Regions from separate parts of the Paenibacillus sp. GCM10028914 genome, predicted to be linked through region 2. Evidence: riboswitches for the same ligand, from Rfam matches in the RefSeq annotation. Region 2 holds a riboswitch; each other region holds the start of a gene.

Region 1 (8,138 bases), on a different contig from region 2:
AACGCATATGCGGCACAACAGACAAAAAAGCTGTTAGATCGCATGTATCCCTTACGGAAATGTGGCGTTATGCCGAAAGAGGTTTGCCTCTACTACCACATGGGGCAGTGTTTGGCGCCATGCGTAAAAGAGGTGCCGCAAACGGCATATGAGGAAATCACTCGAGAAATCAGTTCATTTCTAAGCGGTGGGCATGAAGAAGTGAAAAAAGAACTTCAGCGCAAAATGCAGGAGGCCGCTGAAGAACTCTACTTCGAACGCGCTAAAGAGCTGCGGGATCAGATTATGCACATTGATGCCATTATGGAGAAACAGAAAATTACGACTACCGATACGAGAGATCGTGATGTATTTGGTTTTGCTGTTGATAAAGGCTGGATGTGTGTACAAATTCTATATATGCGCCAAGGCAAAATGGTACAGCGCAATGCCTCTGTGTTCCCATATTACGGGGAAGCGTACAGTGACTTCATGTCTTTCGTAGCGCAGTATTACAGTGAGAACCCAGCTCTTCCACAGGAAATACTGCTTCCAGGACCTTCTGCTGATGATATTGTGGATGAGGCATCATCTCAATCAAACGAGGACAGTGCGGTTCATATTCCTGTTGAAGCAACGGAAGGGGCTGTACCACTTGAACAGCGTGTTCCGACTAACGAAGCTTCCAGTGCTGTAGAGGAGTATCTCGGCGAAGGAGCGGGAACGGTGGATGCTGCTGGCGGAGCTGCTGCTCTCCAGGAGTGGATTGGCGTGAAGGTGCATGTGCCGCAGAGGGGGCTAAAGCGGCAAATGGTTGGTATGGCTGCACAGAATGCCAAAGTATCGCTGGATGAGAAGTTTAGGCTCATCGAGCGGGATGAGGAACGGACGACAATAGCAGCCGCTAATCTGGGTGAAGTCATCGGTCTTGACACATTGCACCGAATCGAGGCATTTGATAACTCGAACATTCAAGGAACTAATCCGGTCTCCGCAATGGTTGTATTTATTGACGGGAAGCCGGCGAAAAAAGAATACCGGAAATATAAAATCCGTTCCGTACAAGGTCCGGATGATTATGGGACGATGCGTGAAGTCATCCGTCGCCGATATGAGCGGGTGCTTAAAGAAAACCTGCCAATGCCTGATCTAATTGTGGTAGACGGTGGTAAAGGTCAAATCTCAGCTGCTGTGGACGTATTGGAGAACGAGCTGGGATTGTTTATTCCAGTCTGTGGACTAGTTAAGGATGCCAAGCACAAGACTGCCCAGTTGATGGTCGGTGATCCACCTGAACCCGTGTCATTACCGCGGGATAGTCAGGAGTTCTATTTACTCCAGCGCATCCAAGATGAGGTTCACCGGTTCGCGATATCCTTCCACCGTGAGCAACGTGGGAAATCGATGGTCACCTCTAAGCTGGATGCCATTCCGGGTGTTGGGGAGAAGCGGCGTAAGATGCTCTTAAAACATTTTGGATCCATTAAGAAAATTAAAGAGGCTAGTCTTGAAGATTTTCGGCCTCTGGCGATAGGCGATAAGCTCGCTAATGATATATTAAAAGCGCTTCGTGATGAGGAGTCGTAATTTTACGGCTTCTTTTTTTATGGTTATGAGATATAAGAAAAAAACGGCTTATCCGTCCATTTAGGACGGGAAAGCCGTTTCCTTTTTACCTGAATTGAATTTGTAGATCACATAACCGACAATTGCCGGAAGAATGATATAGAATATTCCCATCCACAAGTTAAACGTGTCATTCATCATCATGAGGCTAAAGCCCATAAGAATACTGTTGAACACAACGTGAGCAAACACCGAGGTTAGGTAACCGTATCGTAGGAAAATGTAGCTGAATAACAATCCGATGATGATTAGCTCAATCGGTCTTGATATGACCGGATAGATTGGATACAAGGTATGGCCGAGTGCCCATATGATCGAGGTAATCAGACTTGCTACAAACGTGCTTTTGACGATCTTTTTGACCATTTTTATCCCGAATAGACGGTATACAGCTTCTTCGGATATCCCAGCAAGCCAAGCCATCAGTGGGAAAAGCCATGGATACAGCATATTATAAGGCGATTGGGATGCATCTGTTGTGGACCAAGTCTCGAGTGTGAGATTCAAGCCGATGAAGATTAAAGACTGCACGCCTAATAGAATACATGCCCATAGATATCCTAACTTCATACTCTCTAGCACGTATGGACCATAACCGGCTTCCTTAGCGCGAGGCCATGGATTTAGTCCGTCTTCCTTACGCCAGAGTCCGCTCCCTCCAACAAGAGAGAAGTAGAGGAGTGCAGAGAACACGAGAGAGTACCCTGCATAGAAGATCATAATGCCTTTGATGCTGGAGTCTGACATTCCTTCAGCCTGAAACACAGGCACGAGGTTATATGTGTTCAACATTTGAATGACAAAGAGGAGCAGAGCTAGGAAAATACCTCTTTTAAATGAAGTATGAGCTTTTGTTTTTACACTGTACACGATGGCTAGGATACCCAGGATCAGTGTAAATAATCCGTACCCGAGAAGAGTAAGCAAGGTAGCATTCGTTGTCTGCTTCTCTACATATGCGGTATGCTCACTCGGAACGGAAAAGACGGGCTCATAGGAACGCAGCGTACCATCTTCAAAGGAGAATTTCAGCTGAAGCTGTGACGCCCCGATCTTTGCTTCCGGATCCACATATATTAGGCCTGGTTCACCTTCTTTAGTAACCTGTTTCAGCTTAGAGACACTATAACCGGCTCTTTGCAGCCAAGGTTCTGCAAGTGACATCTTCTGAGCTAAGGACATATCCCCTTCAATCAAGAGAAGCATCTGCTTGCGAACTTCACTGTTTTGGAGCATGGCCCCTTCATAGTTGGAATTAGCTAAGTCGTATGAAAATCCGGCAATACCAGCATTTTGCATGTGGACATCTACATTCAGAGCGTTGCCGTCCGCTTGCTCAAGCCTGACGCGATATACGTCATAGGGATATTTACTTTCAAATTTTTTGTTGTATTCCTTAAGTAATTTTTCTTTAGATAGATATCCGTAAACATCGGATTTGGATTGATATGTAACAAGGGGTTCTTTAGCTGTGATGTTGTTATACTGCATGTTCTCTTGTGCGAAACGTATAGCAGTGTCGGCTGCTACCTTCTTGGTAATCATTTCGGGTGTTTTAACCTCTAGGGTATCGGAGGCAGTAGACGGAAACACTTGGAACATTAAAAACAGAATCAGGCCGATGATCCCGAGTACAACGAGTTTCTTTTTGTTAGATTGAAGCTGAAGCGGTTGTCCTGCTTTATTCATGTCATCCTCCTTGGCCGGTATTTGTTATTACTTTTCGATTATTTCTGAAGACATAAAGTCAATATAACATAGATATGAATGACACAAACGGCTTAGCCCATTCAAAATTATGAAATATCCGCTGAAAATGCAGGAAAGATTTCGAAAACCTCAGTAAATCATGTGCTACTACTCTGGAATATGCCCAATTCCGTTCTTTTTTAAGATAATTCAACTCAATTACGGTTTTGGTATCCTTTAAGGATTGCGTTATAATCACATCATGTTAATTGAATAGATCAGCCGAATTTCGTAATGAACATGGGGGAACCATTTAATTGGGGTGAATTTCGCTTCCGAAAAGGTAGCGAATAGGGCGACCTGTGATATGCCCGAATCCGTCAGCTAACCTCGTAGGCTGTAGCACAGGAACCCAAACGCTTAAGGCATTGGATTTCCAGTGTCTTTTTTGTTTGATTTTTTTGAAGAGGTGAGCATGTTGACTTCGAAATTAAAATGGCTTCGCTTGTCGCCACCTCAAATTCTTGTTTTCGGATTTGGGGCTATTATTCTGATTGGAACGATGCTTCTTATGCTTCCGATAGCCAATACGACAGGGGAACCGCTGAACTTTATGGATGCCTTATTTACTGCAACATCCGCAACTTGTGTGACGGGGCTTGTAGTAGTGGATACAGGGACATTCTTTAGTTCTTTTGGACAGGTTGTCATCATGTTATTGATACAAATTGGTGGACTTGGCTTCATGACCATGGCCACGCTGTTTGCACTTGTTCTGAAACAACGTATTTCATTGAAAGACCGTTTGGTTCTGCAAGAAGCGATGAATCAATCCTCAATGGAGGGGATCGTTCGTCTGATCCGCCGGGTTCTGCTGTACTCTTTGGTGATCGAGGCTTGTGGAGCTACGCTGCTGACCATTCGCTGGGCTTTTGATATGCCAATCGGGAAGGCATTGTACTTCGGTGTTTTTCATGCGATATCCATGTTCAATAATGCGGGATTTGATCTGTTTGGTGATTTTAGAAGTTTGACCGGATATGTGTATGATCCAATCGTCAATTTTGTGGTTATGTTCCTGATTGTATCAGGCGGCATCGGCTTTATCGTTATGGCTGATCTGGTTGATTATCGGAAAAGACGCAGATTATCGTTACATTCAAAAGTGGTATTGTCCATGACAGGTTCTCTTATTGTTATAGGGGCGATTGTAATATTTATTTTTGAATTTACGAATCCCGAGACACTTGGATCATTGAACTGGGGCGGTAAAGTTCTGGGCTCCTTTTTTCAATCGGTAACACCAAGAACGGCGGGGGCTAACACATTAGACATTACCGAGCTTCGTCAAGCTACACAGTTCTTCATCGTAATTCTGATGTTTATCGGGGCTTCCCCAGGTTCTACAGGAGGGGGGATCAAAACCACGACATTTACGATGATGATTGCTGCTGTTATCGCTATGATGCGTGGTCGAGATGATATTGTGTTGTTCAGGTATCGCTTGGTTCAGGAACGGATTCTAAAAGCACTGACTATTACACTGCTTGCTTTGTTATTGGTCATTACAGTATCGATGATTCTTTCGACAACAGAAGACAGCAGCTTCCTCTCCATAATATTTGAAGCTACGTCTGCCTTTGGTACGGTGGGGCTGTCTATGGGACTAACCCCCGAACTATCGTTGTTCGGTAAGCTGCTCATTAGCATTACGATGTTTGCAGGTCGTCTTGGTCCATTAACACTTGCTTATGCATTAGGTCCTAAAAAGAGTAAAGAGTTGTATCGTCATCCAGAAGGAAAAATGATTATTGGATAAGGAGATTGGCTAGAAATGAAATCAAAGCAATTTGCGGTTATTGGGCTTGGGAGATTCGGATCAAGTCTTGCACTTGAACTGATGGACTTAGGTTATGAGGTACTCGGGATCGATCGAGATGAAGAAGTGGTCGAGGATATGAGTGAATTCCTTACCCATACCGTTGTAGCAGATGCTACGGATGAAGAAGTGCTGAAGTCGCTTGGGATCAGGAATTTTGACTGTGGGATTGTGGCCATTGGAGATGAGATCCAGACGAGTATTCTCGCAGCTATTCTCCTGAAAGAGCTAGGCGTTAATACGGTCGTTGCCAAGGCGGTTTCAGTACTTCATGGTAGAGCCTTGGAGAAACTCGGAGTAGACCGGGTGATATTCCCTGAGAGAGACATGGGAATACGTGTTGCGCATCAGCTCGTTACTCCAAACCTTCTGGATTACATCGAATTGTCCAAGGAATATCGGATAGTCGAGATGACGGTGACAGAATGTATGGACGGAAAAACATTAAATGAGCTGAATACCCGTGTTCGTTACGGTATCAGTGTCGTAGCACTTAATCAGCGTTCTGGAGTTATTGTAGCCCCAACCGCAATGGACGTGTTACGTGCAGGCGATATTATGGTTGTTATCGGAGCGAAAGAGAACATTGACCGCTTCGAAGGTGAAGTTGTTAATATGCAATAAAGTACGAAAACCCTTGTGAAACCGCTGGATTATAAAAATGAACTAAACAACCTGACGTATTCTTGCGTCAGGTTGTTTGTTGTCCGTCCTCCTGAAGCTTTCGAAATAACATCTCGGTCTCAGCAATCCACCTTGTAGCAGCATTACTTAGCTCAGAAGCATCTCCGTAAATGAGGCTCGTAGTTCTTCTCGTCTCTATCAAAGCGGGAATATGGATATCAATAAGCCCGTTATCGGAAAGAAGTTGTGGACGCAGGTATGATTTAGGGAGTAGGGCAGCCGCTTTACAGGTTGGTATCAAGCGCACGATCGCTTCGAATGAGTCAATCTCCATGCGGATATCAGGCATGATGCCCCAGCGGTGAAAAAGATCGTCTGTTAGTTTTCTATACCAGGTACCCGTTGAGAAGATAATCATAGGTAGACCTTGGAGTTGTTCAATCCCGACATCAGTGCTATCAGCTAGTGGATGTGTGGTTGGCAGTACAAGTTCAAGATGGTCATCGAATAGAGGGATGCAATTTAAGCCGGGCTGGTTAATGGAAGAAGCAACAATACCAACATCGACTTTTTTATCACGTACGGAGGATACAATTTCATGCGTCTTGCCTGTAATTAGTTTGATTTCAGCAGTCGGATGTCTTTCCATGAATGCATTGACGAGTGGAGGGAGCGTCGTTTGGAGCGTGGTTAGGCTAGCTCCTAACGTGATTGTAATTTGTTCTTCCACGCGATAATGGGCAAGGGTCTGCATGAACTTTAATTGCTGCTGACGCTGCTCGAGTGCATATGTATAAGCAAGCTGCCCGATAGAAGTAAGTTCCAGGCGCTTTCCTCGTCGATTAAATAGTTGTACACCTAGCTCGTCTTCAAGCTTGGCGATTTTACGGGATAGGGCGGGTTGTGACAGGTTAAGCAGTTTGGAAGCTTTATTCAAGCTGGACTGCTCTACAACTATGGCAAAAACGTCCAATTCCTCGAACATCATTTTCACTTCCTCAGTATATTTTGCTTATGCGTATTGATTATAACGATTAATAATTATATTGCAATTCCATTATAAGAAAAAAAGGAGTAACATGAAACATGACACAAGATGTTCACACAATAACCGAATTGTGGTATATTTTGTCGTTGTATGCGTGTGACGCATAGGTAGTATTTAGTGTAATAGATTAAGATGAGGCTAAATGAAAACGCTGTACAATCGGAAAGGGGAACGTCGACTGATGAAAGGGTATTATTCCAGAAAGCTGCATTCTTTGCTTGGTATCATACCGCTAGGAGCCTTTTTGCTTACTCATATGATTACCAACTTTAAGGCTTTCGATGGTGGAAAGGAAGGCTTTGCTAAGGGTGTCGAGTTTATTAACGGCTTGCCGCTCATCTTTTTCCTTGAGCTGTTTCTGATTTGGCTGCCGCTGCTGTACCATGGCGTATACGGTTTGTATATTGCATATCAAGCAAATAACAACGTTGGCAACTACAATTATGAACGCAACATTCGCTTTACCTTGCAGCGTATAACTGGCGTCATCACATTCGTATTTATTATCTGGCATATGTACGATACTCGTTTTATGATCGCTATTGGCAAGATCACACATGATGAACTAGGAGCTACGATTCATGGAATTGTGAACAATCCGATTCTGTTCATTCTGTATGTGATTGGAATTGTCTGTGCAACATTCCACTTTGCTAACGGTTTATGGGCTTTCCTCGTAAGCTGGGGCATTACGGTAGGACCACGTGCGCAGCGTGTATCTTCTTATATTTGTATGGGGCTTTTCGTCCTTACGAGCGTGTTGTTTATATTGGCACTGACTGCTTTCCGTGATTCGGAATTTGCAGCTACTGCTTTAATTGATGTGTGCAAAACAGTCTTGAGCTAAGGGGAGTGAACAGAAATGGCATCTAACATTATTGTGGTGGGCGGCGGACTAGCTGGCTTGATGGCAACAATCAAAGCAGCTGAAGCTGGAGCTCACGTTCATCTATTCTCACTGGTACCTGTAAAACGTTCACACTCCGTGTGTGCGCAGGGCGGCATTAACGGAGCCGTTAATACGAAAGGGGAGGGCGACTCTCCTTGGGAGCATTTTGACGATACAGTGTACGGCGGCGACTTTTTGGCGAACCAGCCACCAGTTAAAGCAATGTGTGACGCAGCACCGGGCATCATTCACCTGATGGACCGGATGGGTGTTATGTTCAACCGGACGCCGGAAGGATTGCTGGATTTCCGTCGTTTTGGAGGCACGAAGCATCACCGTACGGCATATGCAGGTGCGACAACAGGTCAGCAGCTTCTGTATGCACTGGATGAACAGGTTCGCCG
Region 2 (8,138 bases):
AAGAAGAGCTTGCTTGGCTAAATCTGGAGAGTGATCTTCCAAATACTGAAATCACGGTATGGAGTGATACCGCTGAGACGAATTTGCGTTCTAAAGCAGCAGAAGCAGATTTCGGGATTGTTGTTGCAGACTATGCTGCAGCATATACGGGCTCAATGGTCGTTACGTCCTCTCCTACAAAAGGGAGATCTGTTAGTCTGCTGCCAACGGTACTTATTGCAATTATTCCTGTTGAACGGTTGATGACACGACTTGGAGAAATTCTGGTGCATTTCGATGGTAATGAAAATGAAAGACTCCCTGCCGGTATTCATTTCATATCGGGTCCTAGTCGCTCTGCCGATATTGAGAATGATTTAACGATTGGTGTTCATGGACCTGGTATTGTATACGCACTTATTGTAGATGACTTTAAACCAATCCCAAATCTTATTAAATAGGAATATATTCATCGAATAGCCTCTTTCTCATCCCTGTAATTTTAGGTTGTTTGAGAAAGAGGTTTGTTGATGGGTAGGGATTATTTCATTATGTGCAAATGAAGCCATCTATTTACCACGTCGTGTTAGTGTACCAAGTTCATCCCACTGTTCTGCAGTGATTTCGGCAAGTTCGTTAAATTGACCAGCACCTTGGAGCCATTCACCTCCATCAATTGTAATAACATCTCCATTAATGTAACCGGCGTAATCGGATATAAGGTAGGCGGCCAGATTGCCTAGTTCTTCTTTATCGCCTACTCGGGCAAGAGGTACACGATTGATCATCTTCTCCTCGAATTCCGGAGTAGGAGATAACCTGGACCATGCTCCTTCCGTTGGAAACGGCCCGGGCGCGATCGCGACATGCCGTATGCCGTACCGAGCCCACTCTACAGCAAGGGAGCGAGTTAAGGCGAGTACACCTGCTTTTGCGGCTGCAGAAGGGACAACATAACCGGATCCTGTTGAAGCATAGGTTGTGACGATATTAAGTACTGTTCCGGAAACACCTTGTTCAATCCAGCGCTTACCTATTTCTAACGTCATATAAAAGGTACCGTGAAGCACGATGTTCAGCACTGCATCTACGCCTCGATGGGACAGTCGTTCCGTAGGACTAATGAAATTACCCGCAGCATTGTTAACGAGGACGTTAATATTACCGAAATGCTGTTCAACCGCATCTACCAGCTTATGGACTTGATCTGGATCCCGAACATCACAGCTCTTGTAATATACTTCTTGTCCTAAGGTGCTCATTTCACCTGCTGCTGTCTTAAGCACGTCTTCGCGCCGTCCACAGATCGCAAGTCGAGCCCCCAGTTCTAGAAACTTCTCACCCATAGCACGGCCAAGCCCAGTAGCGCCTCCCGTAATCAGCACAGTTTTGTCTTTTAACAAATCTTTAGTAAACGGTCCCATTATTCATGCCCCCTCAGATCAATAAAACCATATTGACAATGGTATGAATGAAACGGATAATTATTTTATATTTATGTTTAATAACTGCAAAATGAGTTTTTTTATCCTTCCTTTGATTGTTTTGATGTATTATTATATGAAGCTAGATTAGATTAGAATAGCGGAGAGGGGATTATTACATGTATGTTATAGGATCGGCCTGTATAGATGAAAAGGCAGGGGAATGTGTCGATGTATGCCCTGTAGATTGCATTGAAGAAGGAGAAGACCAGTTCTATATCGACCCGGATATTTGTATTTCCTGCGGCGCTTGTGAAGCGGCTTGTCCGGTGACAGCAGTATTTTATATCGATGATTTGCCAGAAGAAGAGAAGCCGTATTACGAGAAGGCTGTTGAATATTATAAAAACAAATAATATATCGTATTATATTAAACACCCTTCCTGATAGATGCTGTTTATGTCCCAGCATATCTTATCCGGAAGGGTGTTTTTTTGTTTATTCGCATATTATTGAAAAGTTCGAATAATGTGAATCGCTATATTATCATAGATTCGTTCGAGAAGGTTAGGTTTCGTTGGTTGTTGTTCATCCGGGATGATTGGGATCTGTGCGAGAAGAGAGGTGTTAAGCTGATCAGCTAATTTTTCTCCACCACCTCGACCAAAAATATAATGTTTATTTCCCGAAGGGTCTTCGTAGAAAGACATGTTCTCCACAACCCCAATAATTCGGTGATTGGTCTGGAGTGCCATTAGCCCAGCACGTTCTGCAACGACCGCGGCAGTTGATTGCGGTGTTGTGACGATGATTTCTGAGCATTCTGGGATCATCTGATGAATAGCCAAAGCGATATCACCTGTTCCAGGCGGCAGGTCAATAAGCATGAAATCCAGTGAGCCCCACCTTACATCATTCAAGAAGCTGGACAGCATTCTTCCAAGGCGTGGACCCCGCCATAACACAGGATCATTCCCTTTTGTGAAAAATCCGGTAGAGATGACTTGGATTCCATTCATTATCAGAGGAGTAAGACGGTTGTTTGTAGGTTCCGGCTTCTCGTGAATTCCCATCATATCAGGAATGCTGAAGCCATAAATATCAGCATCAATGATCCCAACTCTCTTACCAGCTTTATGTAATGCTTTTGCGAGGTTCAAGGTAACAGTTGATTTTCCTACACCACCTTTCCCGCTTGCAACCGCAATGAAATTTACACCTGCAGCGATCATTGGACTTATAGGAAATGGATTTGGTGCAGCAGGTTTTTTAGCGGGCGTCTGCTGAGCTTGATTCATCTCTTGTGCCCTTGTAGTAATGCTATGCTTCTCCTCTTTCGTTACAATCTTGATCCGGATATGTATATCTGAAATACCGATGGTCCGAAGCAGCCCTTCAATCTGCTTTCTCAGAGTTTCTGTTGTACCTTCTGCTTGATCTTGTTCCGTTACGATAAGAGTCATAGCAGCCTTATTATCTTTCAGCATAACATCACGGATTAATCCTATCTGAATCAAGGGAAGGTTAAGATTGGGTTCTAGAATTCTTGTTATTTCACGTTCAAATATTTCTCTATTCATAAGTCACCTCTATGCTTCCTTCTTGAATATGGATTTTCTGTTCAGTGTAAAGAATGTGTGAGGGCTAGTCAACACGAGCTCACACGGGGATATTCTTGAAAAAAACTAAAACTATTATTTTCCACACAGATTCCACACAAAATGTGGTTATTAATATATAGCCTTGCTGAACAAGGTGAATTACGACTCTGAAGGGAGAACTAACAATGTCACATGAACAAATGCAAAAATGTATCGATGAATGTCTACGCTGTATGCAGGCTTGTAATCATTGTTATTCCGCCTGTCTAGAAGAAGAAGATATGAAGATGATGAAGGATTGCATTCGTCTTGATCGGGAGTGCGCTGATTTATGTGCGTTTGCAGCTCATGCGATGTCAATCAATAGCTCTTATGTCAAACAAATTTGTGAGGCATGTGCTGAAATATGCGAGAAATGCGGTAATGAGTGTAAGCAACATGATCACGAGCATTGTCAGCGCTGCGCTGAAGCATGTTTTAAATGTGCTGAAGCTTGCCGTGCAATGGCAGCTTAATATAGCAAATAATAGTAGGTCGAAAAAAACAGCCGACATATCCCGGCTGTTTTTTTGATATGTGATCTTAAGATATACACTATTTTTATTATAAAAATTACATTTTTGTCACTATGTCATTGACAAATCTAGCCAAAATATATTAACCTATGATAGGGTTACAAAAATTTAATGAATTTGCCGAATTTCGTTTTTGAAAACGGGGGAACCGATCCGGGTGAATTATTCTTGATGTAGAGGGAATATAGGGGACCTTCAGCCGAACCCTTAGCTAACTCCGTAGGCACCGAAGGGAGAAAGTGTTTTGAAGAAAGTCATACTATCATTGCTAGGGTCTGCACTTATTTTTTCTTCTGGCGCCTTCACAGCATATGCTGATCAGGCGAAGCTACAAAGTCAAGTAACTCAATTGGTTGGAACTCCTTATAAGTGGGGAGGAACGACTGAAAGCGGGTTTGATTGTTCCGGATTTATTTTGTACATTTTCAACAAATATGATCTGGATTTACCGCGCACTTCTGCTTCACAAGCTAAAGCTGGTGTTCATGTGGATCAAGATGATCTTCGACTCGGAGATTTAGTCTTCTTTAATACGAGTGGCAAGGGAATTTCTCATGCAGGAATTTATGTCGGAAATGATCAATTTGCACATGCTTCCACTAGTAGAGGTGTAAGAATCAGTAAGTTGTCTGAATCATACTATAAGAATCGTTATGTAACCGCTCGTCGAGTTATCAGTCAAGAAAATTATGCTCAGATGGTCGGAAGTGTAAATTAATAATTACAATAATAGAAGTCCGCGATGAATTCGTGGGCTTTTTGTTATATGATAGGATGTAAAGAAAGGCGATGAACTCGGAGGTCTTGAAAGCGATGTCATATCTATTTCAAAAAACGATTAACAATTGGAATGCTTGGGGAGCTGTCTATCAGTCCATAGAAGACTTCAGACCTCTAATAGAAAAGATATTTACCAATGAACACTTGCTCGGGGCGGAGCATATCTCTCATTTGAAGCCGGGGACCAATGCCGTGTTTAAAGTTGGAAGTTATGTGATTAAGATTTTCGCCCCAACCGAGTCGGGCCTAAACACAGATCAGGACTATACGGCCGAACAGGCTTCGATGCAAAGAGCGATTCATCAAGGCGTTCGTACGCCGTCCATTGTCGCTACTGGTGAAATCGTTGATAAATATGTATTTAAATATCTCATTATGGATTATATTGAGGGAGACAGTGCTGGTGATGTGTTAGGTTCATTTACAATGAAGCAGAAAAGTGTCTTTATAGAACGCTTGCAGCTTGATATGGAGAAGCTGAACACCGAACCGGATGAAGAGTTTAGTCCTGCGGTTATCATCGAGAGATCTGTTTATAATGAACGTTGGAATATCTTACTTCCAGAAGTAAGGTTACAGGTTGCAGAATTTTTGAATCGATATGAGATACAAACTTTCGTTCACGTACATGGTGATCTTACAGATGATAATGTGCTGATTGACTCGAATGAATTCATTTATATTATTGACTTTGCCGATAGTACTATTGCACCGATAGAGTATGAGTATCCTCCCATTATTTTTGAACTGCTGCGGTGTGACATCGAAGGAGTAGAACAGTTTATTAAAGGACTCAATATGAAGTATAATGAGTTTATTGAGCGATTATTTGCGGGAACGATGCTGCATGATTATGGAGCGAATTTCGTGAAATCAATCTATGAGAAGTATACAGAACAAGAGATCGGAAGTTTATCTGATATTTACGAGTTTAAGAGATTGATTCATAAGCATCTTATGCCGAATTCCCTGAGTACATAAATGTCATATGTCAGATAGAGGAGGGAAATGCAGCGTGTTCAAATTCTGGAAAGGGCGGGAGAAGAACAAGGTCTTGTCCGAAGTTTCCTCAACACCTGTTCCGAATATGGAAGCAAGTTCAGAAGAGAAGATTGTAATGCTAAGAGGAAGAAATACTGAGCAATACGTAGCCCCAGTGATCGGTATGACAATACTGGAACTCGCAGAACAGAATGAGGTGGATTGGAATTCCTTTTGCAAGAGAGGGACCTGTGCCCGCTGTCGTTGCCATGTTAGTGAAGGGTTAGAACACTTGTCTATACCGAATCAAGCCGAAGAGAGTCGGCTTGATCCCGAAGAGATTGATGAGGGGTACCGTTTGGGTTGCCAGAGTAAATTTGAGAAGATTGGCGTTACCTCGATTAAGCACGCACCATATTTTTGAAGAGTTTTCATCATGACACTACCCGGAGACCTGTGATCAGGTTTTCCGGTTTTTTTATATCATGACATGATAAGACATTAGGAGGGAAATCATGGACCGTTCGAACCCAAATGCCCCAGGTTCAACAAGCCCGATTCAGAACAAGATAGGGAGCGTTTTTGTTCCTGTAAAAAATATTGAGCACGCTCGTGACTGGTATTGTCAGCTTCTTGGAATTGACTCAAATGAATGCGAAATCTTAAATGGACATTTATGTCCTCTTCCAATGCAGGGCACAGGGATCATTTTGGACACCATGCCAATGTGGGGTGGGAAGGAGCCAAGTGGAGCGCCTCCAATTGCCACTCCTGCCTTCATGCTGCTTACGAAAGATTTGGAAGCATCCTTGTCCTATGCCAGAGCGAAGGGTGTGAGTATTATGACAGTTAATGAACAAGACCCATGGTTTGTTATTAAAGATCCAGATGGAAATGCACTGATGGTATGCAGGGAATAGTTAATAACAGACAATGTAGATCGCTTGGGGGTGTTATTAATTGTATAAAATCATAATTGTTGATGATGAACCAATCGTCCGTGAAGGTATCCGCAATCGAATTAGCTGGGCGGACCATGGTTTTGAATGTGTTGGTGTTAGCGAGAATGGACAAGAGGCGTTAGGAATGATTGCCCACTTTCGTCCGGATGTCGTCATGACCGACATATATATGCCTTTTATGGATGGACTGGAGTTATCACGGCATGTTGCGGAACATTATCCAGGAACGAAGATGATCATTCTGACAGGTTATGACGATTTCGAATATGCACAGCAAGCTGTGAAGCTTCAAGTGACTGATTTTATTTTGAAACCGATTACATCTGCGGAACTTCGTGAGGTGTTGGACAAACTGAAAGTTCAAATGGACGAAGAGCGAGGACATCTTGAACATTTAAATCGGTTAAAGCAGCAATTGAATGAGAGTCTCCCACTACTCAAAGAAAGATTTCTTGAACGGATGGCCACCATGGCTCTGAATGAATGGGAAATTAGAAGCAAAATGGCTTATTTTCAGATTCCGTTATCTGGTCCATTGTTCGTAACTATAGCTACGGATATGGATGAGTGGCCTTCTGAGGATCAAGGTACCGACAATGAACTTTATTCGTTTGCTGTTTACAATATCATTCAGGAGATTATGGACAAAGAACCAGATTCAGCTGTATTCCGGTATAAAGGGAACAAGGTTATAACGATCTTGTCCGGTTCAGGTGAAGAAGAGATTTACACCCTTGCTCAAGAACGGGCTGAGGAAATTCGTGCTTCAATTAAGCGGTATTTATCAGTTACGGTAAGTGTTGGAATCGGTACGATCTGTCGTGAACTGAAAGACATAAGGCATTCGTGCCGTGCCTCTGTAGCTGCACTCGAATATCGTTTATTGATTGGCAGCGACCAAGTTGTGAGTATATCAGATCTGGAGAACAGGCGCTCTAAGCCGTTATATGATGGAGCAGAATCGGAGAATTCGCTTATTTCCGCGATTAAGACAGGGTCACCTGAGGATGTGGATCGCTCTATTGGTAGGATCATTAGCGAACTCCAAAATGCCTCCATATCAATTGAGCAATGCTATGTTCGAGTACTGCGTACGATGCTGGCTGTTCTCCAGGCTTTACTGGAGATCGGCTGTAATGAGACAGAGTTGTTTGGAAAAGAGACTCGTCTCTTAACTGAACTTTACTCGTTTCGTTCATTAGAAGAGATTGAATTTTGGCTTAAGGATATGTGCGGAAAAGCGATGATTGGAGTTGCTGAAACACGTAGAAACATATCGCGCAACCAAATATCGGAGGCGGTACAATTTATTCATCATAATTATGATGATATCGAGCTATCCGTCAAGATGGTCAGCAGTCGGATTTTCATGAGTGCGAGTTACTTCAGCTCTCTATTTAAAGCACACACAGGAAAAACATTTGTAGAATATGTCACGGGATATCGAATGGAAAAGGCCAAAGAACTATTGAAGCATTCATCCTTGAAAACGTACGAAATTGCTACGAAAACCGGTTATCAGGATGCTCAGTATTTCAGTGTACTATTTAAGAAATGTACTGGGGATACACCGACGGAATACCGCCAGAAGATGATGGTTGACGGAGCATGAAGATATGGCGTCAGGTGAAAATAAAGAGCATCCAATCCCGTATTGCAGGCACTTTTGTCATGCTAGTACTATTGACAGCTTTGCTGCTTATCTTTATTTCCTATCGACTGTCAGAATCTGCAGTTCGAGAGACTGCAGAGAGTTATACCACCGAATTAATTAATCAAGTAAATGCGAACATCCAGACGTACATCACAGGTATGAAGGATATTTCGCTTACAGCA
Region 3 (8,138 bases), on a different contig from region 2:
ATATCGACTGGATTGGCATGAAACCTCGTAAAATTAATGCATCAAGCTATGTCGTAGATATCTGGAATTCGCATGGTGAGCCGCATATCCATGAAACGGATGTCCGCGTACTTCTGAACAAAGGTAAAATCGTAAAACAGGGAACTACTCATTTCTCGAATTTTTCCGGCATACGTACCAATTCAAATGTAAACGGCTTTAAAGGAAACGTTGCGATTATGGATGGCAGCACTCTGCAGCTTGTTCACCCGACTGGTAAAGTTGTTAAGACCTATGATCTTGAAGCTATTACTGGCGTGGAAGACGATTTCGTTGTGGAAGCCATCGAAAATGACTTTCTGTTGGTCCGTCCTTATATAAAATCCACATTATTCATCGTTCATCCGACAGCTAAGAAGTCCGTTCTGATCTACCCAGAGCTGCTGGATGAGAACGCCAAGAAGTTAATTGAGGAATATCCTCCTAACGAGATGGGATATGTTGGCGACGCCTTGTCCTACGCAGGATATAAAAATCAAGAGCTGACTTTTACATTCAATCACCCTATCCTTAGCAGCAATTCGACGTTCACGTACAAACTTCCCTTTTAACCAGTGGATGATCTCATATTGTCATCCCCTGTTTTCGCCCTTCAAATGTGCACAATACAAAAAGCCCGGTCGGATCTTATCCGCACCGGGCTTTCTCCATCTATATTATTCCGTTGCCAAAGCCTGCTTAAACTCCTCTGGGGAGTCATTCCACCATTCCTCGTTCTTGGAGATTAGTAGATCTTTCAGTGCCTTTTTCTCCACATCTCCCAAACCATCAAGAATGATTTTACGCTTAAGTGCTGCATCGAGCTTGTTTACATGGTCCGCAAGGATCTTCCAGCCCCGCTTCGCTTCCTCATCAATCCACATTTCGCAAGCAGTCATACCGCCGTAGTGTTGACCTTCAGCTGTACGGTCTACTGCAACCCACACGATCCATACTTGGCGGCCATTAGGCACATCCTCGCGGTTGGTCGAGAATTTAATACCACGTTCAACTTTGCTCTTCGCGTGCATTGCTCCAATTTCAATCTTGGCTTCCCCACGATCAATAATGACCGGAGATACACTATTCAGATCAATAGAGCCCGCTCCGAACCCTTTATGCTTGCTTTTGCTGTTTATAATGTTAAGGGCAATTTGCTTCTTCCCGTTCTGTTCCTGATTCTCCATTAAGGCACGCCTCCTAATATATGAACGGAAGAGACCCTCCGTTTCGCTGATTTAGATAACCAGTCCAATATATTTTATTTTAACTAATAATCCTCCAAAAGCAAACATATACATGCTGTAGATGCTTGTCAACGGGAGGTTGTTCGATATGGTCCCACCACGTGCTAAAGTCTTTCTTTCATCCCTGCTCGCCCTCGGTCTCCTAGGCGGATCCATGATTTTATTCCTGCAGGGTACTCGTGTTTCTGCACCTATTTTCGCCCCGGAATCGGGCAAGCCTGTAGCAACGGAGAAGGCCCCCCTCTCTCCACCTAAAGCTCAGTACGATATGCCTGCTCCAGCATTAAGCAACAGACTGGTTGAATACCACATGGATGTCAGGTTAGAACCAGACGAGAACAAATTAAAGGGCAAACAAACCCTTACCTGGACTCACCCCGGAAAAAAAGCCGTAACCGAGCTGTACTTTCATCTTTATCCCAACGCTTTTGCCTCCAAAGAGACAACCTTTATGAAAGAATCGGGTGGCAGACTCCGAACAGACCCCATGCCTGAGGATGGATTTGGCTCGATGAAGATTTCTGGAATCAAGACGGCGGAGGGATTGTCATTGCTTCACCGGCTTCAATATGTGCAGCCTGACGATGGTAACACCAAAGACCGAAGTTTAGTGAAACTGCGTCTGCCCAAGCCAGTTAAAGGTGGCGAAAAAATTACGCTGACCATGGAGTTTGAAGTAGAAATGCCTAAAATCTTCGCTCGTATGGGTACGGCGGGTGACTTTGTGATGGCGGGACAATGGTTTCCCAAGATCAGTGTATACGAGCCTGCAGGGGTACGAGGACGTCAGGATGAAGGCTGGAACCTTCACCAATACCACGGAAACTCAGAATTTTATTCGGATTTCGGCATTTACAGTGTCCGCATTCGAGTACCGGACAATTATATTGTTGCCGCGACTGGTTTTCCAACGAAGCCAGCTGTTAAAGCAAATGGTGAAAAGATGTATCAATTCTACGCAGATGATGTACATGACTTCGCCTGGTCAGCCTCACCAGATTTTGTCGTAGCTGAGGAAGCTTTCTCTGCTCCAGGTGTACCTGGCGTCCGAATCAAGCTTTATCTAGACCCGGTACATAAGGATTTGAAGGATCGGTATTTTGACGCCGCGAAGGCAGCCTTATCCTCCTATAGTAAATGGTATGGATCTTATCCGTATTCGACATTATCCATCGTCGTGCCCCCTCATGCCGGGAACGGCGCCGGCGGTATGGAGTATCCTACGCTTGTAACGGCTTTTGGGGCCAAAGACGATTCACCAGGGTATGAACTGGAGCGCACCGTTATCCATGAAATCGGTCATCAATATTTTTACGGCATGATTGCGAGTAATGAGTTTGAGGAGGCCTGGCTTGACGAAGCATTTACCTCCTATGCAGAGGAACGGGTTATGGAGCAGGAGTATGGAGTAACCTCCAACACCGCGGCCCAAGCAGCAGCCATTACTTCGCCGGAATCACTTCAACTAGAATCTTGGAAATATGGTTCTCACGAGAAATATGCTTTAAATGTCTACACCCGCGGCAAGCTCGTGCTACAGGATATTGAACGTCTTGTCGGCTCGCAGACCATGGACAAAATCATGATGACCTATGCAAAAAAATACCATTTCAAACACCCAACCACCCAAGATTTTCAACAAGTTGTGGAGCAATTGACTAAACAATCATGGAAGCCATACTTTGACGAATACGTATACGGAAACAAAATGGCTGATGTCGCAATAGAGCAAATCAAGACCAAAAATACAGGCACACAAGACGATCCTGCATATGAAACCATAGTAACGATCGTGAGCAAGGGTGGTTTCGTCACTAACATTCCGATCTCCTTCGCATTTGAGGACGGTAAAACCGTAGATAAGGTTTGGGATGGCAAGAACGGTAAAACGGAGTATAAAATCGAGCACCGCTCCCCGCTACTCTGGGCCATGGTAGATCCGAAATACACGATCGTGCTGGAGAACAAACATATCAATAACTATATGAAGGCGGGAATGGAACCGAAAGCTGTCACGCGCTGGAACCTGAGCATCACCAAGCTGGTAGAGACACTGTTCGGCAGCCTGTCATGGTAAGGGGGGAGAACATGAAAAGCTATACAGGCAAAGGCTGGGTCAGTGTTAAAGATCAATTCTATGTTATTATTCTTCTATTTCTGTACAGACTGCTGTGGGGATATTGCCTTTACCGGATTGTGAAATCAGCCGTTGTCCCACTTCTAATGCGATATCCGGACCCTGCTCCCAGTGAGCTTAGTAAACTGCTTTATTTTTATGAAGGGGAAATGGCATTATCACAGAGCAATGACGTTCATACCTATGCCTGGATTCTCATCGGCATGCTTCTTATTCGGATGATACTGACTCCCCTCATTCATGCAGGTATATTTTATAATCTCCATCAAGAGGCAAGAGGTGAGCGCGGACTTTTCTTCTTCCAGGGCATGCGTCAGTTATGGAAACCTGTAACCTTATTTTATGTCATAGAGACCTTTCTAACCTTTGCACCGGCGTACTGGCTGGTACCCAAAATGCTTCCAGCTCTGCCGGCCGTCATTCGGGACCCTTCTACCTTGCTTAAGCTAGCTCCCTACATCGTTGGCTGGCTCATATACGCGTATCTAATTCATCTATTCCTTCTCTATATACAGTTTGGCAAAACATCTGGCACAGGTATGGTACCTGCTATAATGGTCTGTCTGCGTCATATCCGCAAAGCTGTACTAATCTCGATAACAATTGGTGGAATAGCAATGGCACTGCTTCTACTGTTCAGTGGTTTATCTTTCTTCTGGTCTGGTCTGGCTGGACTAGTCATACAGCAAGCAAGCTATTTCGTAAACAGTTTGTTCCAGCTATGGTCTGTTACCTCTCAATTTCACGTATGGCATACACATAGAGAGAACCGTTGAAAAATGTTCACATATCGATGAAATCGGCATATATAGTGTGCTTTCCCCATTCTTCCCACAAAAAATCCCGCTCCTTAACTAGGAATGGGATTTTTTGTTCATAAATTTTATTTCCTCGTTTGCCAAATTGTTAATACTCTGCTAAAATAACGAATGTGATAGTAACAACTTTGTCATCTTTACTGTAACTTTTTCATATGGATTAACAATCGAACATTATTATTTATAATTTGTAACACCAAAAGAAGCCGAATTCCCGGTTAACGGGAAGCGGGGGATCCGTCTTGGGTGCATTGATCTCGCAACAGAGTGGTCATAGGCTAACCTTCAGCTGAACCCTTAAGCTAACCTCGCAGGCATTGGAAGGAGCTCATCTCTTGAAAAAAAAGTTAACTGCCATTTCAATCGGCCTAACTCTCGCTCTTACATTAAGTGCCGGAAGCGCTTTCGCGGATTCCAAGCTTAATAACGCAATCAAACCAGTCATTGGTGTCTCTTATAAAATGGGTGGAACCACGACCAAAGGATTCGATTGCTCTGGATTCACAAGCTATGTGTTTAAGAAGATCGGGCTTACTTTGCCTCGTACATCAACTTCCCAGTATAAAGTAGGAACCGCTGTAGCCAAGAGTAAATTAAAGGCAGGCGATCTTGTATTCTTTAATACGTCCGGTAGAGGCGTCTCTCATGTAGGAATTTATATAGGCGGAGGTAAGTTTGCACACTCTTCGACATCCCGTGGTGTTACCATCACTGCGCTTAATTCCAGCTACTTCGCCAAGCGTTATGTAGGTGCTAAGCGAGTCATGAGCTCTAGCAAATACAAAGCTGTCGCTGTGAACTATAACTAATCATATTATTACGTCTATATAAAGCCCGATTGAGATCACCACATCTCCATCGCGGCTTTTTCTTTATACTTCTATAACGTATGAAGCGTTGAAAAAGTTCTTAAGTTTATAAAAAAAATTTTATTTATTTAATTTAAAACCACTCCTACTGGTAAATTACCCCTTTTTTTGAACGGTTAAACACCTATATGAATTTTATTTAAGTTACCGACACCACATCGACAAAGATAACCACCAAAGTTGTACAAAAGACAGCAAGAAACAATTGCCAACGGGACAAGCCCTCTGATAGAATAATCAGTGTAATCACTTTGTCATTTTTGTAAGGGCTTTTATACATAGAATATGTGCCGAATTCCGATCAATAGGAAGCGGGGGAACCAATTTTATGGGTGAATTGATCTTGCACTTAAGGATCATAGGGAGCCTTCAACCGAACCCTAAAGCTAACCTCGCAGGCAATGGAAGGAGTTATTAATGCTAAAGAAGTTAAGTACATCCTTTTTAGGACTTACAATCTTCCTAACAGCAGGTCTGGGCAGTGTTTTTGCTGACAGTAAACTGGATCAGGAGATTGATCAGGTTCTCGGGACGAAGTACAGCTATGGTGGAACAACAACGAGCGGCTTCGATTGCTCTGGATTTACCATGTATGTATTCTCCGCTTTAGGAATTAAGCTCCCCCATCAATCAGGATCTCAATTTGAGATGGGAACTGTCGTAACCCGCGATAACCTTCGTTCGGGGGATCTCGTCTTTTTTAATACTTCTGGTCGTGGTGTATCTCATGTAGGCATCTACATTGGTGATGGAAAATTTGCTCACTCTTCCACTTCCCGAGGTGTCGTTACTAATCGCCTGAGTGACAGCTATTATGCCGAACGTTATGTTGGTGCCAAACGAATTATGAGCGACTCCGCTTACGAAACACATGCGGCAGATGAATAATAGCCTATAATATATCTGTAAAATATAAGCGCCCCATAGAATAAACACTGGATGAGCTCAGGGCAAATCCAGTGTCATTCTATGGGGCGCTTTTTGAATTAAACCAGCTTTTTACGTATTGTACTTGAAATGAGATCTATAATGGTAATCATAACAATGATGCCAAGTAATATAATGCCTACGCGATCCCAGTTCCGTGATGTTAAGGCAAAGATGAGTGGTGTACCAATACCTCCCGCACCGATAACCCCCAAGATCGTTGCCGACCGGACATTTATTTCGAACCTGTACAAGGTGTAAGATAGAAAGCCTGGCAACACTTGAGGCAATACAGCAAACCATAATACCTGCATCCGGCTAGCCCCTGAAGAAACAAGAGCTTCAAGTGGGCCCTTGTCGATACTCTCAATCTCATCAGCAAACAATTTACCGAGCATACCCACAGAATGCAGTCCAAGCGCTAACACTCCTGCAAAAGAGCCTGGTCCCACAGCTTTGATGAATAGTAGCGCCATAATGATTTCAGGAAAAGTCCGAATAAAACTGAGTATCAGCTTGCCTGAACCAGAGGTGATTGTTCCCTTGCTCATGTTAACCGCAGCCCAGAAAGCAAAGGGAATACAGAGAAAGGTCGAGATAAACGTACCCAAGATCGAAATCGCTAATGTTTCTAGCAGCCCCCGCAGTAAATCTTCCCCCTCCGGTAAATATACAAAGTCCCAATCAGGAGAGAAAATTCCGGCAAAGATCGCTTTCGTAATAATTCCTGCAGTTTCTTTGAATCCGTTGAATGGTACTCCTGAGAATGCCCAAATGTAGAGCACTACGAGCGCCGCATAAATCAGCCATCTAAAAGGGTTTTTCCTTGGCTTAGGAACAATCGTACTCCATGATGATCTAATCATATTAATTTCTCCCGAAGCTTAGTGCTCACATAATCAATAATCAACACCACAACTAATGTGAACAAAATAATCGTACAAGTCTTATCATATTCCAGAAAACCAAGCGTCACTTCATAATAATGGCCTATCCCGCCCGCACCTACGAGCCCCAGCACTGCCGCTGCACGAACATTAATTTCAAACGCATACAGCACATATGACATGAAGTGAGATTGCACCTGCGGAACCACTCCAAAAAAAATCCTCTGAACTTTACTCGCACCAACCGAGGTCATTGCTTCGAGCGGCCCCTTCTCTATAGTCTCCACCGACTCATAGGTAAGCTTGGCTATGAGCCCAAGTGAAAATACAGTTAACGCAAAAATACCAGGAAGCGCCCCGAGACCAAAGATTGCTACAAATATTGAAGCAAGCAACAGATCAGGAATCGTTCGAATCAAGTTTAAGACCATCCGGACAGGATAGTGCAGCCATCGGCTTTGCGTAATATTATTGGCACACAGTAGCGCAACCGGCACTGCAAGAATCGCCCCTAAAGTTGTACCAACAAGGGCCATCCGGATCGTCTCCAGCATGGCATCCATAATATTGTCTACATAGCTCCAGTTCGGAGGAACCATTTCTTTAAGCAAGTCCACCATATTGGGCATACCTGAGAACAATTCTCCTAAGGACGAATCCGTTATTACAGCACTTCGCCACAATAGTACGCCTACAATCAACACTGTAAAATAGTGCTTTATCTTCTTCGGTGGTTTCGGATAGGCCTTCTCTGCATTCACATTCACATTGATATTCATACGGATAGCTCTCCGGAAACAGGATCACCGAGCAGCTCATCTTGATGAATGGGCCTCCCGTAAATTTCTGCGAATTTCTCATCCGTTGCTTCTGATACAGGGCCATCAAATACAACTTCACCAGCCCGAAGCCCAATAATTCGTGTTGCATACTCCCGAGCCAGATCGATAAAATGCAAATTTACAATAGTTGTTATGCCGAGATCCACATTGATCTTCTTCAAATCATCCATCACCTGCTTAGTCGTTAACGGATCGAGTGAAGCAACAGGTTCATCTGCAAGAATGACCCGTGCCTCCTGTGCAAGTACACGGGCAATAGCCACCCGCTGCTGCTGTCCTCCTGATAATTGATCCGCACGCGTGTATGCTTTCTCGACAATATTAACCCGGTCTAGTGATTCGAAAGCTAACTCGATGTCCCTTTGAGGGAATCGTCCCATCATCGTCCGCAGT
Region 4 (8,138 bases), on a different contig from region 2:
TCGTAACCATCCATCCGTCCATGTTGCCAGGGAACAATTTTGCACTATCCCCCTTTGAATTCTGCGGTCCATCCACTGCAATATAGTAAGAATCAGGATTTGAGCTAGCAGCAAGCATCGGGTTAACAGCAGACATTCCCGTCCACTCTCGAATCATCATGAAATAACGCGCGTTATTCGTTTTTTCTTCAACCTGCGTATCCGAATCCACCAAAAAATCAACATTTAACAACTTGCGCTCGTATGCGGTGCGGAAGGTTTTCAGCCAAGTGATATAATCCGGATCGGTCATTCTGTCATATACTTTACCGTCTTTCTCGTGTGGTACAGCCAGTAGGTTGTGCAGGTACTCGGTCATGCCGTAAGGTACATTTCCTTGTGCAAAGAAGGGGCTTATAGGTTGACCCTTATACTCTGGATATTGATCCTTAAGCAATTGAAGCGCATTCAAGAATCCTTCGGGGGTGCTCAGATCTGGACTCCCCATCTCCTCATAAAGATCTTTTCGTACCAGAAAGGTCTGGTTGGCAGCCGATAGGCCGGTTTCATGCATCAAGTTTGGACTGTAAGAATCATTTGGAATACCATACGTATTGCCGTTCTCTTGGCGGTACCATTTAAGGGTACCGTCTCCCGCTACTTTGAAGAAATAAGGATCATATTGTTCTGCCAATTCATTCAATGCATACACATGATCGCCTTCCCATAGCTTTTTGACAGCGTTTTCCCATGATCCCATCGTAATCAAGTCCGGCAGCTGTCCTGAGGTCATCATCAGGGTCATTTGCTCGTTCGCTTCACCGGACGGAACTTCGATTTTGATATTAACGCCTGTTTTTTCCGTTATATGCTTGGAGGCCAAGCTTTCCCCCCATGTCTGGCCATACCAATTCGCACCTACAAACCATGTTAAATCAACAGGAGAAGTATCTTGCTTCCATGCAGGCTCATCGGGATTCAGCTTAACTTCGACCTGCTGGTCTGTCTTATTATCTGTAGGCTGTGGAGTAGGTGGCTTTTCACTTTGCTCGGAACGAGTACAAGCGGCCATGCTAAGGACCAGAATCGTGGCCAAAACGAAGGCTAAACATTGTTTGATAGATTTTCGCTTCATTATAAGTACTTCCTCTCTTTCAAATGATAGAATACAATATTTCTTTATCGAGCGCCCTTCAAAACCAGATCTTAGAAGAGGCGATGACGATTACCCTTTAATTGCACCAATCATAACGCCTTTGACAAGATAGCGCTGTATAAACGGATAGAAAATAAGAATCGGCAACGTGGCCACCATCATGGAAGCAAACTTTATGGAGTTGCCTGGCAGCCTTGCGCCAAACTGGGCCATCGCCTGCTGTTGCATAAAGGACATCGAGTTCTCTGCTATGATTTTATAGAGTAAGGTTTGTAGCGGTAGCATATCTGGCGAATGAATATAAATTACGCCTTGATAGTAATCGTTCCAATGATATACGGCTGAGAAAAGTGCGATTGTTGCGATGACCGCCATACTGTTAGGCAGTACGATTTTGAATAGCACCCCATAATCCGACGCCCCATCGACTTTCGCGGATTCCTCCAAACCGTCCGGAATGGTGCGAAAGAAGCTCATGAATATGACCATATTGAAGAACGTGTACATTGCAGGAATGATAAACACCAGAAAATGATCATACAAGCCCAGTTTAGTCATGAGAATAAACGTAGGAATCAGTCCGCCTGAAAACAACATCGTGACTAAAGCGATTTTGAGATACAGCTTGCGGCCAATCAGATGCTGCTTGCTCATACCGTAAGCCACAATGGCGGTAAACAACACATGCACCGACGTTCCGATCACTGTTCGCAATGTAGTGATGTAAAAACCGTTCATCATACTTTTATCCTGAAACACGACACTGTAACTGGACAGTGATATTTCTTTGGGAAACCAGTTCACAGTACCCAGCATTGCTTGTTCCGGTGCGTTTAGCGAATTAATAAACACAAACCACATCGGGTACAGCGTGATAAAGCAAACGGCCAACATCAGCAGTGTATTACAAATCTCAAAAACGCCGATTCGACGAAACCTCCTGCGACTTAGCATGTTTTTGTCCTCCCTTCTTCTTTAGTAATCGATTTCATGATTCGTGATTAAAAAATACTTTCGCCGGTTAGTTTTTTAGATGAGAAATTGGCTAAAAACAACAAACCCAGCGCCACGATGGATCGGGCAAATAGTACGGCCGTCGAGAAAGAGTGGCGCCCAGATACCAATCCCATGTTATAGATATACAAGTCTAAGCTCTCCGCCATCCTCATGTTCATGTTGTTTTTGAGCATAAAGATCTGTTCAAAGTTGCTTCCCAGTATTCCACTAACAGCTAAGATAAACAAAATAGCAATGGTTCCGCGAATACTCTGAACGGTAATATGCCACATACGTTGCCAGCGGTTCGCGCCATCAAGCTCTGCAGCCTCGTACAATCCCGGATCTATGCCGGATATGGCAGCAATGTAAATAATAGCGCTCCAGCCAGTTTCTTTGAGAATATCGGAAAAATAGGTAATCCACCAAAAGTACTTCGGTTCGCTGTTAAACAAGATCTCACGGTCCTGAAATCCGAGTGCCATAAACAGCTGGTTGATCACCCCGCCTTCACCTAACCAATTAAGCATGATCCCGCCAAAAATCGTCCAGGCAATAAAATGCGGCAAATACGAAATGGTTTGTACCGTACGCTTAAACCTCATATTCCGAATTTCATTGAGCATCAGGGCAAATAAAATAGGAACAGGAAAGCCCAGCAGCAGTTTGATGGTGCTCATACCCAAGGTATTGCGAATCGAGCGCCAAAAGCGATCATCTGTCATAAAGTCTTGAAAGTGCTTCAGTCCGACAAACGGTGACTCCAGCATGGGTTTCGCAATGCTATAGTCCATGAATGCAATCACCAGCCAAAGCATGGGAATATAGCAGAAAATAAACATCCAGATAATACCTGGGATGACCATGCTTTGCAATTGCCATTGCCGAAGAATTGCTTTTAGTTGTCCTGTCCTGTATTGGAACATGTTCCGTGCCCCCTTCTACTTCATCGTAAGAAAATCAGCAAAGGAAAAAAAGGCCATCATTTTTGACCCTATCCCAATTTTTTAGATTTGTTCTAACCGATCTGTTCAATGAAGTATGCTGTGATTAAATGAAAGGGGTATTTGAAGAATGAACAAACTTATATGGGAGCAAGATTTTTTAAATCGTAATACCGATTTGAGTGCATGGAATATTCGTTCTGGCAATGACCTGCTTGATCATGAAGGCAATCCCATATCCCCTGGTTGGGGTAACGGAGAGTTGCAGTATTACACGGGACTCGCAGACAATCTGTTCATCAATGAATTTGGATTAAATCTCTGTGCACGCCGCGAAGTTATTGAAGCAGATGGGAAGCACTTTGACTATACCTCCGCCCGTTTGGACACAAAAAATCATTTCTCCTTTCGCTACGGCAAACTTATCGTGCGCGCTAAGCTCCCTGTAGGTCAGGGACTTTGGCCTGCCATATGGCTGCTTCCGCAGCATGACACTTACGGCTCTTGGCCCGCTTCTGGTGAGATCGATATTATGGAATCTAGAGGCCGCCTGCCACAGCAAATATGGGGAACACTGCATTACGGAAAGGACTGGGACAATAAAGTTATCGATGAATTCTCTTACGAGTTTAAGAACGGTACGATTAACGAGTTCCATGATTATGGGCTGGAATGGGACGAAGGTACGATCCGGTGGCTGGTTGATGGGTATTGCTTCGCTGAGCGTCAATTAGAAAATGGCATCATGCCGTTTGATGAGCCTTTCTATCTAGTCCTCAACCTTGCTGTAGGTGGTTGGTTTGATCATGTGCCTGTAGATGAAGCTGCATTTCCTGCAGTCATGACGGTTTCATCTATACAACTATATGAATAGCAGACTACATAAAAAAGCTCTGGTCTAGTAACAGGCCAGAGCTTGAGAATGTTTTACTTTTTAAGGTGATACGGAACTGTCGTAACAATAACATCTTTCCGATACAGCAGATAGGTACGTATCATAAAGCTGGTTTGATTATGAAGCAGGTTTTGCCAGCTTTTCTTCGGAATGAACTGAGGAATGACTACTGTTACTTGATAGTTCGATTCAGCTGCTTTCCGTTGTATGGTATCTATAAATTTGCTTAATGGATGTATGATGCTTCGATATGGAGAATTTATAGTCACTAGCCTTACATCAGGTCTCCACTTCTTCCATTTTTCCTCGAACCGAGTTAACTCTTCTCTTTCAAAAGGAATGTACACCGCGATAATCTGATCCGCCGATAAAGACTTCGCATAGTTTAAAGAATGCTCAACAACATGTGTAATACCTGATACCGGTAAAATTACAACATTACCTTTTATCTCAATGGGTGGTTCACAAGTGGTAATCCGTAATTGTTCACCAACGGCATCATAGTGCTTTTTAATGCGTAGGAACAAGTAAACGATTAATGGCAGGAATATCAGCACAGGCCAAATCTGCACAAATTTCGTTACGAAAAAGATAAGGAATACGGTAAAGCTGATCAAAGCGCCGATGGTATTAATAATTAATTTTGTCACCCAACCTGCTGTCTTCTCCCGAATCCATTTTACCATCATCCCTGTCTGGGATAGGGTGAAAGGTATAAACACCCCCACAGCATATAACGGAATTAAACTCTCGGTTTGCCCGTGAAAGACAATAATCAGAACTATAGATAATACCCCAAGAATTAAAATCCCATTTGAGTAACCAAGGCGGTCTCCCCGAACGGTAAACATTCTTGGAATGAATTTATCCTTAGCAAGATTGACTGCAAGGAGTGGAAATGCTGAATATCCCGTATTCGCTGCTAGGATTAGAATCAATGCAGTTGTCCCTTGTATAAAGAAATACATAATATTACGGCCGAAGGTTTGGCTCGCAATCTGGGATACGACTGTTTCCTGCGCTGTTGGCGTTATACCGTAATAATAAGCTAGGAATACGATACCCGAGAACAATACGGCGAGTAATATGCCCATGGCCATTAATGTTTTGGCTGCATTTCTGGGCGCAGGATCTTTAAAGTTCGGTATGGCATTCGATATTGCCTCCACCCCGGTGAGAGCTGAGCTACCAGATGCAAAAGCTCTTAGCAGGATGAATAAGCTTATACCTGCAACCGGAGTTCCGATTGGAGCATGAAACTCAGGAGAAGCGTTACCCATCAGAATATTGTACATATTTACTCCAAGTAGAATAAACAAGGCCAATACGAACAAATAAACGGGATAAGCAAGCACGGTAGCCGACTCGGTAACTCCCCTTAAGTTCAGTATCGTTATAAGGATGACAAACGCTACCGCAATGCCGACTTTATGCTCATGCAATATTGGGAAAGCGGATGTTAAAGCATCCGTCCCTGCCGAGACACTTACTGCAACAGTAAGGATATAATCTACCAACAGAGAACCACCAGCAACTAAACCGGGATATATTCCAAGGTTCTCTTTAGATACGACATAAGCTCCCCCTCCGTGAGGATAAGCAAATATGATTTGACGGTAAGATAAAATTAAAGCCGTTAATAGTACCAATACTCCAATCCCAATAGGAATCGAATACCAAAGTGCAGCCCCGCTGATCGTAATCAGAACAAGCAGGATTTGTTCTGGTCCGTATGCTACAGATGAAAGTGCATCTGAGGAGAGTATTGCTAATGCCTTTTTCTTGTTCAGTTTTTGTTCTCCAAGTTCATTCGATTTAAGAGGCCGACCAATCAATAGTCTTTTTATTGCTGCCATCGTTAATGTCACCGCCTAGAGTTATTAAATATATCGTTTGAATTCGCCCTCATCACGTCCTGCAACACGATTTAGGCATAACAAAAAAAGCCGCAGGAAAGCTGGAGCTTTCCCGTGGCTTGAAAAAATAAGACACGACAAATTCCTCTTTCTTAACGCTTACGAGGTTAGCTGACGGATTCGGGAAGGAAAGTATCCCTACACATGCAGTAGCTAGCCAAGTGATTCACCCCGGAGATGAGGATGGTCTCATCTTATTGGTTCCCCCGCTTCTGATTTCAGAATTAAGCGATTTAGGAATATTCGGTTTTCATTCCAATTTGTAATGCACATTCATGATTACGAATGAATCTTACTCCTTCTTGGCACTTACTGTAAAGAAGCAAAGAAGCACATTTCAGTCAAAAAAAACGAATAAAAAGTCCATGATATCGATTACAAATGGTCTTCACCATGATTATCTTGAATTATCTCTGCCTCACTCTATTTTCCAAGTATACAAAAAATTAAAAAGCAGACCTTAAGGTCTGCTCATTGTATTTATTCTCCCACTCATGTTATTGAACTAAATTTCTTCTTTTTAAAAGACCAAAACATGATTGGGATTAACATTATAGCGAGGATACTCCCGGCAAAAGAGAGTGCAGAAAAACTGGAGTGCGCAACAACCATACCAGATAATGCCCCTCCCGAGGCACCTGCCAGAGCTATTAGAACATCTACAGATCCTTGTACTTTCGCTCCATTAGTAGAGTTGGTTGAATCGACAATTAAAGCAGTTCCACTAATCAATCCCATATTCCAACCGAGACCCAGAAGGGATAATGCTACGATTAACATAACCAGTGAGTCGGCAGGTGCAAGCGCAGCAATTATTCCTGAAGTAAGTAATGTTACACCAGAAGCAACTGCCATGACCTTACGTCCGATTTTATCAACCAAAATTCCAGTAACTAAGGATGGGAGATACATGGAGCCTATGTGGAAACCTAAAACCAAACCTACTTCTCCCAACCCATATCCATGATGTTTCATATGTACAGGAGTCATCGTCATGATAGCAATCATGACAATCTGGGTTACAATCATAACCGAAGCGCCAAGGACTATACCTCTTCTCTCTGCATACATTTCTTTTGGCTCATCAATGTTTCTTGTAGCTTTAACGGAGCTTTTGGCAAGTTCATTCGCGATTAATAGTGGATCTGGACGAAGGAAAATCAGCAAGACTAATCCAGCTAGAATATATGCTGCCGCAGCTAAAATAAATGATCCTCCTAAACGAGGTACACCTATCGAAAGAGCGAAATCACCCATAATATTCACTAAATTCGGACCGGTAACAGCGCCCAGTGTTGTGAATACCATTGCCATACTTACAGCGGTTGCCCTTTGCTTTGATGTCGCTAAATCCGTACCCGCATAACGGGCTTGTAGATTTGTTGCAGTCCCTGCACCGTAAATAAAAAGTGAGGGGAAGAGTAACCAAATGCTATTAAGAATGACAGATATGATTACACCAATTGCTCCTATGCCACCTGTGATAAAACCTAAACCCAATCCGAGTCTTCTCCCATGTTTCTGTGAGAACCTTCCTACCAACAGAGCCGCGACTGCTGAACCCAACGTAAATAAGGCAGTTGGAACGCCAGTATAGTTATCTGTGCCCAGCATTTCCTGAGCTAGTAGTGCACCAACCGTTATTCCAGCTGCAAGTCCAGCACCTCCAAATATTTGCGAAAATATCACAGTCACAAGTGTACGGCGATAAAGATTTCGCTGTTTATCCGGGGAATGAATATAGCTTTGTATTATTTCTTGTTCTTTGGTTGATGATCGTGATAAATCCATCTTACACTTCCTTTCACAAGCTGAACTCGGATCAAAGATCAAAAGTAGTTTACCTTTCCAGAGAAAGGATATCAAACACTTTTTTCCATTTAATCATATTTTCTAATCGTGAACTCGATAATATAAAAAACGGCAACCAATCGATTCGGCTGCCGCATATTATTCGTAAAAGTTTATATATTTCATCACTTCTGCGATACCTTTCATTTGAAATAATAGTTGATTGTTTAGTTTCTCCAAAGCTAATTGAAAAGAATGTTCGATTCTACCGTAATTTTGCGTGTCTAAATCATTTAAAAGTTTCTTCATATTTTCAATATAATAAACTGTTTTTCTCAAACTCCTGATGACCAATATCTTACGCAGTTGCGGTATAGAAAACACTCTATATCCATTTTCATTATTTCTTTCTGAATGGATTAAACCTTCATTTTCCCAATAGCGGATAGCAGAACTATTTA

Evidence for each region. A riboswitch is a leader RNA that binds a small molecule or an ion and turns the genes downstream of it on or off. The one in region 2 is predicted to bind cyclic di-AMP.
Region 1: linked by a shared signal. The riboswitch ahead of ACFQV5_RS04980 (TrkH family potassium uptake protein) and the one ahead of ACFQV5_RS10750 (C40 family peptidase) in region 2 are both predicted to bind cyclic di-AMP.
Region 3: linked by a shared signal. The riboswitch ahead of ACFQV5_RS25105 (C40 family peptidase) and the one ahead of ACFQV5_RS10750 (C40 family peptidase) in region 2 are both predicted to bind cyclic di-AMP.
Region 4: linked by a shared signal. The riboswitch ahead of ACFQV5_RS14985 (APC family permease) and the one ahead of ACFQV5_RS10750 (C40 family peptidase) in region 2 are both predicted to bind cyclic di-AMP.

What each region holds. Positions count from the first base shown of each region.
Region 1 covers NZ_JBHTFO010000006.1:59,868-68,005, forward strand. Annotated here, with positions in the region: gene uvrC (excinuclease ABC subunit UvrC) at 1-1,566, shown strand, start outside; gene ACFQV5_RS04975 (CPBP family intramembrane glutamic endopeptidase) at 1,627-3,294, opposite strand; cyclic di-AMP (ydaO/yuaA leader) riboswitch at 3,565-3,708, shown strand; gene ACFQV5_RS04980 (TrkH family potassium uptake protein) at 3,770-5,113, shown strand; gene ACFQV5_RS04985 (potassium channel family protein) at 5,129-5,797, shown strand; gene ACFQV5_RS04990 (LysR family transcriptional regulator) at 5,865-6,782, opposite strand; gene ACFQV5_RS04995 (succinate dehydrogenase cytochrome b558 subunit) at 7,027-7,692, shown strand; gene sdhA (succinate dehydrogenase flavoprotein subunit) at 7,708-8,138, shown strand, end outside.
Region 2 covers NZ_JBHTFO010000012.1:119,915-128,052, reverse strand. Annotated here, with positions in the region: gene ACFQV5_RS10775 (LutC/YkgG family protein) at 1-440, shown strand, start outside; gene ACFQV5_RS10770 (SDR family oxidoreductase) at 549-1,403, opposite strand; gene ACFQV5_RS10765 (ferredoxin family protein) at 1,583-1,819, shown strand; gene ACFQV5_RS10760 (Mrp/NBP35 family ATP-binding protein) at 1,913-2,983, opposite strand; gene ACFQV5_RS10755 (four-helix bundle copper-binding protein) at 3,190-3,519, shown strand; cyclic di-AMP (ydaO/yuaA leader) riboswitch at 3,688-3,820, shown strand; gene ACFQV5_RS10750 (C40 family peptidase) at 3,824-4,297, shown strand; gene ACFQV5_RS10745 (aminoglycoside phosphotransferase family protein) at 4,393-5,340, shown strand; gene ACFQV5_RS10740 (2Fe-2S iron-sulfur cluster-binding protein) at 5,375-5,764, shown strand; gene ACFQV5_RS10735 (VOC family protein) at 5,856-6,260, shown strand; gene ACFQV5_RS10730 (response regulator) at 6,301-7,914, shown strand; gene ACFQV5_RS10725 (cache domain-containing sensor histidine kinase) at 7,911-8,138, shown strand, end outside.
Region 3 covers NZ_JBHTFO010000019.1:34,547-42,684, forward strand. Annotated here, with positions in the region: gene ACFQV5_RS25085 (stalk domain-containing protein) at 1-590, shown strand, start outside; gene ACFQV5_RS25090 (YwhD family protein) at 696-1,205, opposite strand; gene ACFQV5_RS25095 (M1 family metallopeptidase) at 1,354-3,342, shown strand; gene ACFQV5_RS25100 (hypothetical protein) at 3,354-4,178, shown strand; cyclic di-AMP (ydaO/yuaA leader) riboswitch at 4,415-4,552, shown strand; gene ACFQV5_RS25105 (C40 family peptidase) at 4,556-5,029, shown strand; cyclic di-AMP (ydaO/yuaA leader) riboswitch at 5,368-5,505, shown strand; gene ACFQV5_RS25110 (C40 family peptidase) at 5,507-5,977, shown strand; gene phnE (phosphonate ABC transporter, permease protein PhnE) at 6,076-6,882, opposite strand; gene phnE (phosphonate ABC transporter, permease protein PhnE) at 6,879-7,682, opposite strand; gene phnC (phosphonate ABC transporter ATP-binding protein) at 7,679-8,138, opposite strand, start outside.
Region 4 covers NZ_JBHTFO010000015.1:340,380-348,517, reverse strand. Annotated here, with positions in the region: gene ACFQV5_RS15005 (extracellular solute-binding protein) at 1-1,114, opposite strand, end outside; gene ACFQV5_RS15000 (carbohydrate ABC transporter permease) at 1,205-2,089, opposite strand; gene ACFQV5_RS14995 (ABC transporter permease) at 2,137-3,057, opposite strand; gene ACFQV5_RS14990 (glycoside hydrolase family 16 protein) at 3,206-3,949, shown strand; gene ACFQV5_RS14985 (APC family permease) at 4,003-5,826, opposite strand; cyclic di-AMP (ydaO/yuaA leader) riboswitch at 5,967-6,127, opposite strand; gene ACFQV5_RS14980 (MFS transporter) at 6,379-7,677, opposite strand; gene ACFQV5_RS14975 (MerR family transcriptional regulator) at 7,837-8,138, opposite strand, start outside.